2 regions of the Kluyvera fluvialis genome follow, and region 1 is predicted to be linked to the other one. Evidence: predicted binding sites of a transcription regulator. Region 1 holds the regulator's gene; the other holds the start of a gene.
What was found. The regulator Fur, encoded in region 1, represses iron uptake genes when iron is present. The targets are predictions, from matches to a motif close to ATAATAATGAGAACNACTATCAA.

Region 1 (3,423 bases):
AAAACACACTTTCATGTTGCAGAGTGTGCAGTACGGCACAATAGCTGTTTCCGCACGCTTCTCTGTTCTGCTATTATTGCCCTTATCTGTGGGCAATAAGCCACCACCATATCATTAAGTTTCAAGAGGTTATTTTACTCATGGCAATCGTTGGCATCTTCTTTGGTAGCGACACCGGTAATACCGAAAATATCGCAAAAATGATTCAAAAACAGCTTGGTAAAGATGTCGCTGACGTCCACGACATTGCCAAGAGCAGCAAAGAAGACCTGGCTGCATACGATATCCTGCTGCTGGGCATCCCGACCTGGTACTACGGCGAAGCACAGTGTGACTGGGATGACTTCTTCCCAACGCTGGAAGAGATTGATTTCAATGGCAAACTGGTTGCGCTGTTCGGCTGTGGCGACCAGGAAGATTACGCAGAATACTTCTGCGACGCGCTGGGGACTATTCGCGATATTATCGAACCACGCGGCGCGGCTATCGTTGGTCACTGGCCAACGGCGGGCTACCACTTCGAAGCGTCTAAAGGCCTGGCCGATGACGACCACTTCGTCGGTCTGGCGATTGATGAAGACCGTCAGCCAGAACTGACCGCTGAGCGCGTTGAAAAATGGGTTAAGCAGGTTGCAGAAGAGCTGCACCTCGACGAAATCAAAAACGCCTGATGATAATGAGGTGTGATTATTAAATCACACCTCATTAATAGGTAAAAGCAATCAAAATAATAGATACAATTTTTTAACTTTTTAACACTTACCTGTACAATGTCCTCTGGTTTAGAACTTATCCGATATAGGTTCTGCGCGCAGGTTCATCGCTTAATTTGTCGGTGAAGCCTCGTTTTTGAAAGCTTCGTTTACCCGAATCTTGCTGTTTTCATTTTGATAGGGTCATTCTATAATGAGACGCATTAAACCGGGTGCATTCTCTGTGATACTTTCGCTGATGGAAGTTAATCGTTTAGCAACAGGACAGATTCCGCATGACTGACAATAACACCGCACTAAAGAAGGCTGGCCTGAAAGTCACACTTCCACGGTTGAAAATTCTGGAAGTCCTTCAGGAACCGGATAATCACCATGTCAGCGCGGAAGACTTATACAAACGCCTGATCGACATGGGTGAAGAGATTGGTTTAGCCACGGTTTACCGTGTTCTTAACCAGTTTGATGACGCCGGTATCGTAACGCGCCACAATTTCGAAGGTGGCAAATCTGTTTTCGAACTGACTCAACAGCACCACCATGATCACCTGATCTGCCTCGACTGCGGCAAAGTTATCGAGTTCAGCGATGATTCCATCGAAGCTCGCCAGCGTGAAATCTCGGCGAAGCACGGCATTCGCTTAACCAACCACAGTCTTTATCTTTACGGTCACTGCGCAGAAGGCGATTGCCGTGAAGATGAAAATGCCCACGAAAGTACCGAGAAATAATCTCTCGTCTTCCGTTAAAAGCCAGCCATTGTGTGCTGGCTTTTTTATTTCCTGTTATCGTGCCCCTTCCCTGCCACTGGCACGTCCTGACTTTGTTGCCCGACCAGGCGCGGTAAAATGCCTCGATAACGTGAAGCCATAAAAAAGCCGGAGTCACTCTCGCGGCTCCGGCCTTGAAGAAGAAAAGAGGTTTATTTAACTGGGTTATTACTGCGAATTTCCTGCCAGATTTTATCGCAACGCTTAGCAACCGCTTCGTCGTTACCGGTTTTTCTGGCCTGAATGCACTGTTGGTAATCCAGTACGCGCACACTTTCCTGGCTTGCGAACTGCTCGTGCGCTTTTTCCTGACGCAGCACGTTTAACACGCTCTGGCAGGCTTCAATTTTGTCCGGGTTACCCTGGGCGGTATTGATACAAGCGCTGTAGGCATCTCTCAGCTTGCTGTCTTCTTTCGGGGCTGGTGACTGCGCGCAGGCGGCAAGCCCGGCAGCCATTAAGGCAACAATAATCAGTTTTTTCATACCATGAGCCTCTTCGCTACGGCAGGGGAACCCCCTGCCGTGTCATGCATCAGAAAATAGTGAATGGTGCGATAACCATGAATTTCACGTCACGCTCATCCTGGAAGATGTTGCCGTAACCACCGCCCCAGCTTGGGATGTCAGAGTGGTTGTCGTACTGAGTGAAGTGCAGTTTGAAGAGAGTGCCCTTCGCACGGCCTTCCTGTACGGTGTACATTGCATCCAGGCTGTATGCTGATTCTCTGATGGTGTTGTTTTTGTCGTAGTACGCATCTGGGTTGATCTGCCAGGTTGCTGGCTTCGCATCCCATGCATAGACGTAGGACGCACCCACTGCCCAGCCAGGAAGATCCCAGTTTTTCAGGTCGTACATGCCGCCGAAGAAGACTGCTTTTTCGCCGTTGGCGTTGAAGTCAGAGCGGTTATCCCACCAGATATCCAGACGACCGTTAGACGATGCATAGGTTGGGGTCATACGTTGCAGGAAGTAACCCTGCTGACCATCGGCCTTAACCCAAGTCCCTTCCAGGCGGAAATCGAACACCTCTTTCAGTTTGTAGCCGAAGGTTAACGCTTGCAGCCATGCAGTGCCGTCGTAAATGTCGTTGGTGCTATGGTCGTTAACTTTATCGCGAGTACCGTAGAACTGATAGCTGGTGGTCAGCGGGCCGCCAGGGATATCAAATTTGTAGCTGGCTTTGGCGAAGTACTGGTCAACATAGCCTTCTGCCTGACCAAATGCGGCTTCCAGCACCAGGTCATTTTTGAAATCGTATTTCGCACCGATAGAGTGCAGATAATCAACTTTGGTCTTCTTATCGTTCTGATAGAAGTTGTCCATCTCCAGGTGCCAAGGAGCCTTGTACTCGTTGGTCCACATGTAGGAGAAGCTCAGCGCGCCGTTGTCGCCGTAGTCAAAATTCGCGCCAGCTTCAGCACCCTGATAAGTACCCGGCATAAAGCTCCAGTGCGGAGCTAACAGGGTTTGACCGGTTGGCTGAATATAACCTGCACGTGCCCAGGTTGGGCCGAGTTTGAATTTAGCAGCCGCTTTATACAGGCTGATCCCGCTCTTATCGCCGCTGTAGTCTTCGCTGTAACCTTTGTTTTTGGAAGAGAACGCGATTTCGTTCGGGTGACCACTGCCGTTATCTTCCGCCATTTCGATAGCGGTAAACGCAGCGATATCAAAACCGAACATATCGGCAGCATAGCCAGACTGGAAGTCGAGGTTGGCGTTCCAGGTGGAGTGTGAAAGGTTAGTTTTATATTTATCGTGATCGGTAACATCTTTACGGTCACGCTCACGCTGCCAGTAATAGATGCCGCCGGTTAAGGTTGAATCATCAATGAATCCCGCCGCTTGGGCTTCTGGAGCCATTGCAAAGCCTGACAGTGCTGTCACACCGGCGATAGCCAGCGCCAGCGTACTACGTTTGCCACTAAACGTACGCATAG
Region 2 (3,423 bases), 1.9 Mb from region 1:
GCTGTATGCGGCGGCAGCGCTGCCAAACTTGCTGCTCATCACGCCCATCGCACCGGTTTCCATGACGCCGTCGCCTTTGCTGGCCTCAATTGGGTTTGCCAGTACGCTCAGGCTGAAGGTGTCTTTCAGGCTCTGCCAGGTTTCATCCGCAGCTTCCAGCAGTTCTTCACCGAGGTGGTATTCCTGCGGGTTGAACTCTTCGTTCTGGATATTTTCGGCGGTGTACAGGGTGTTCAGCGTACCGACCACCACTTCTTTCGCCATCGCTCCGGTAAACAGCCCGACGGTTGCCTGCCAGTTATCTTCATGCACACCAATTGGTTTAAATACCGGGGTGATGGCACGGCTGACGGAGGCCAGCGCCGAGTCATTGATGTTATCGACAATCTTGCCGTTGAGCGAGAAGCTGTTCAGCGCACTCAGGAAAATACTCACGATAACAATGACTTTACCTGCGCGCAGTACAAAGCCTTTCAGGCGTTGCCAGGTTTGGATAAGCAGGCTTTTAATGTGTGGCACGTGATAAACCGGCAGCTCCATCACGAACGGAGAGGCTTCGCCGCGCATAATCGTGTGTTTGAGCATCAGGCCGGTCAGGATAGCGATAACGATACCCAGCACATACAGCGAGAAGACCACCAGTGCGCCGCCCTGGCCAAAGAAGGCCGCAGCAAAGACCGCAAAGATAGCCAGACGCGCGCCGCAGGACATAAACGGAGCCATCATGATGGTCATCAGACGTTCGCGTGGCGCATCCAGCGTTCGAGCGCCCATCACCGACGGCACGTTACAGCCGAAGCCGACAATCAGCGGCACGAAGGATTTACCCGGCAGACCCAGCGATTGCATCAAACGATCCATCACGAAGGCGGCGCGCGCCATGTAACCGGAGTCCTCAAGGAAGGAGAGGAACAGGTACATCATGCCGATTTGCGGCACTAATGGCAGCACGGTGTTGATACCACCACCGATACCTTGCGCCAGGAACACGGTCAGCCAGTCCGGGAGATGCAGCATATAGCCGAGCCATTGCAGGCCGTGAACAAAGATAGCCACTGAACCACCGTCGAAAATCGGCTGCAACGCGCCACCGATGTTGATAGCCAGCAGGAACATCAGATACATAACAAACAAGAACACCGGCAGACCGAGAATGCGGTTGAGGACAATTTTGTCCAGCGCGGCGGTAAAGCGGCTTGGCTCAGCGGTCAGCGTGTTGCTGACGGCGTCGCAAATCGCGGCAATGCTTTGATAACGCGCATCAGCGATATGCAGCGCTGGATCTTCCATCTCGCCGCTCAGGTTCGCCAGAGCAATATCCAGTTTGTGTTCAGCCTCGCCGGAGTAAGCGCGGCTGTAGATATCGCCTTCCAGCATTTGCATACCCAGCCAGTGGCGTTGACGTTCAGGAATCTCCTGGGACATCTCTTTTGCCAGATTGTCGGCTTCGCGCAGCAGTGGCTGCGGATAATGCACTAACTCTTTCTCTTGATTACCCTGATGGCGGTCAATCGCGATTTTCAGCGCTTCAATGCCGCGCGCGCGAGTGGACACCAGCGGCACGACCGGGCAGCCAAGGCGAGCGGCGAGGGCATCGATATCAATACGGATTTGCTGCTTCTCAGCAATATCCAGCATGTTCAGCGCAACAATGCAGGGAATGCCCAGCTCAAGCAATTGCAGCGTCAGGTATAGGTTGCGTTCCAGATTGGAGGCATCGACCACGTTAATCAGCAGGTCGGCATCGCCGCTAAGAATATAGTGGCAGGCGATTTGCTCATCCAGCGAGGTCTGCGAGGAAATGGTGGTGAGAGAGTAAGTGCCAGGCAGATCGACCAGCGTGACCTGATGGTCTGTGGTGGCGAAAGCCCCCTCTTTACGCTCAACCGTAACCCCCGACCAGTTACCTACGCGCTGACGTGAGCCAGTGAGTTGGTTAAATAAGGTTGTCTTGCCGGAATTCGGGTTTCCTATTAGACCGATGGTTAATTTTTTCATATTTCAGACTCTTAGTACCGGGCCGGGGTTATTTTGCGACGGCTTCTAATTCAATTAGCGCGAGATCTTTTTTACGCAGAACCAGGCTAACGCGACGGGTTTCGATATGAATAGGATCGCCAAGCGGCGCAACGCGAACCACATTAAATGACGATCCCGGTAGCATCCCCAGTGACAGCAGTTTCTGACGATAAGCCGGGCTAATTTCGCGGGAGAAACCGACAATCTTCCACGCAGTATCAGGTGTAAATTGCATAGAACCTACTTGTATATCGCTAGCTGAACGAGGGAATACCCCGCGCACGGATGACAGCGGCAGGGATATCGTCAACGAATGAAGAGGAAATACTCATTGATGCAATGATAATGAGAATTGTTTTTATCAGCAATGCATAACATGCTATTGGACGTATTTTTGCCGAAAAATTTCACTTTTTTTTGATATGACTCAAGCTACTCATTGTAGCTATAAATGCATTAAACAATAATTTTCTCACTTAATGTTTAATTAAGGTTTCATTGGTTAACGAAATAAAACAAAGTGCGGCGAATTATTAAACGCAAATAAGAATTGGTATCGGTTAGAGGTGGTGAATTACGTATATTGCTGGATGGTAACGTGAAAATTTATCAGATCTGTGGATGTTATGTGGCAGGGTGCGATGTGTTGCCGGGTGGCGGCAACTGTGCCACGCCAAATATTGGCGTACAAACCCACGTAGGCCTGATAAGCGCAGCGCCATCAGGCAGAACGGTGCAGATTGCCGGATGGCGGCGTAAACGCTTTATCCGGCCTACAAACCTGTGCGATGCCAAATGGTGGCGTGCAAACCCGCGTAGGCCTGATAAGCGCAGCGCCATCAGGCAGAACGGTGCAGATTGCCGGATGGCGGCGTAAACGCCTTATCCGGCCTACAAACCTGTGCGATGCCAAATGGTGGCGTGCAAACCCGCGTAGGCTTGATAAGCGAAGCGCCATCAGGCAGAACGGTGCAGATTGCCGGATGGCGGCGCAAGCGCCTTATCCGGCCTACAAACCAGCGCCATGCCAAATGGTGGCGTGCAAACCCGCGTAGGCTTGATAAGCGAAGCGCCATCAGGCAGAACGGTGCAGATTGCCGGATGGCGGCGCAAGCGCCTTATCCGGCCTACAAACCAGCGCCATGCCAAATGGTGGTGTGCAAACCCACGTAGGCCTGATAAGCGTAGCGCCATCAGGCAGAATGGTGCAGATTGCCGGATGGCGGCGTAAACGCCTTATCCGGCCTACAAACCTGTGCGATGCCAAATGGTGGCGTGCAAACCCGCGTAGGCTTGATAAGCGAAGCGCCATCAGGCAGAACGGTGCAGATTGCCGGATGGCGGCGTAAACGCTTTATCCGGCCTGCGGGGTTGTGCAGTTAGCGTTTTTTGCCCATTGCGGCG

Region 2: feoA (ferrous iron transporter A) is a predicted target of Fur. The motif match lies at 2,359-2,381, and genes of this name have one in related genera.

Annotation. Positions count from the first base shown of each region.
Region 1 covers NZ_AP046142.1:3,432,295-3,435,717, forward strand. Annotated here, with positions in the region: gene fldA (flavodoxin FldA) at 141-671, shown strand; gene fur (ferric iron uptake transcriptional regulator) at 989-1,441, shown strand; gene AC6I4B_RS16200 (ChiQ/YbfN family lipoprotein) at 1,633-1,965, opposite strand; gene chiP (chitoporin ChiP) at 2,015-3,421, opposite strand.
Region 2 covers NZ_AP046142.1:373,428-376,850, forward strand. Annotated here, with positions in the region: gene feoB (Fe(2+) transporter permease subunit FeoB) at 1-1,998, opposite strand, end outside; gene feoA (ferrous iron transporter A) at 2,027-2,254, opposite strand; partial or broken gene AC6I4B_RS01740 (hypothetical protein) at 2,741-2,899, opposite strand; gene AC6I4B_RS01745 (hypothetical protein) at 2,878-3,192, shown strand; gene AC6I4B_RS01750 (Tex family protein) at 3,399-3,423, opposite strand, start outside.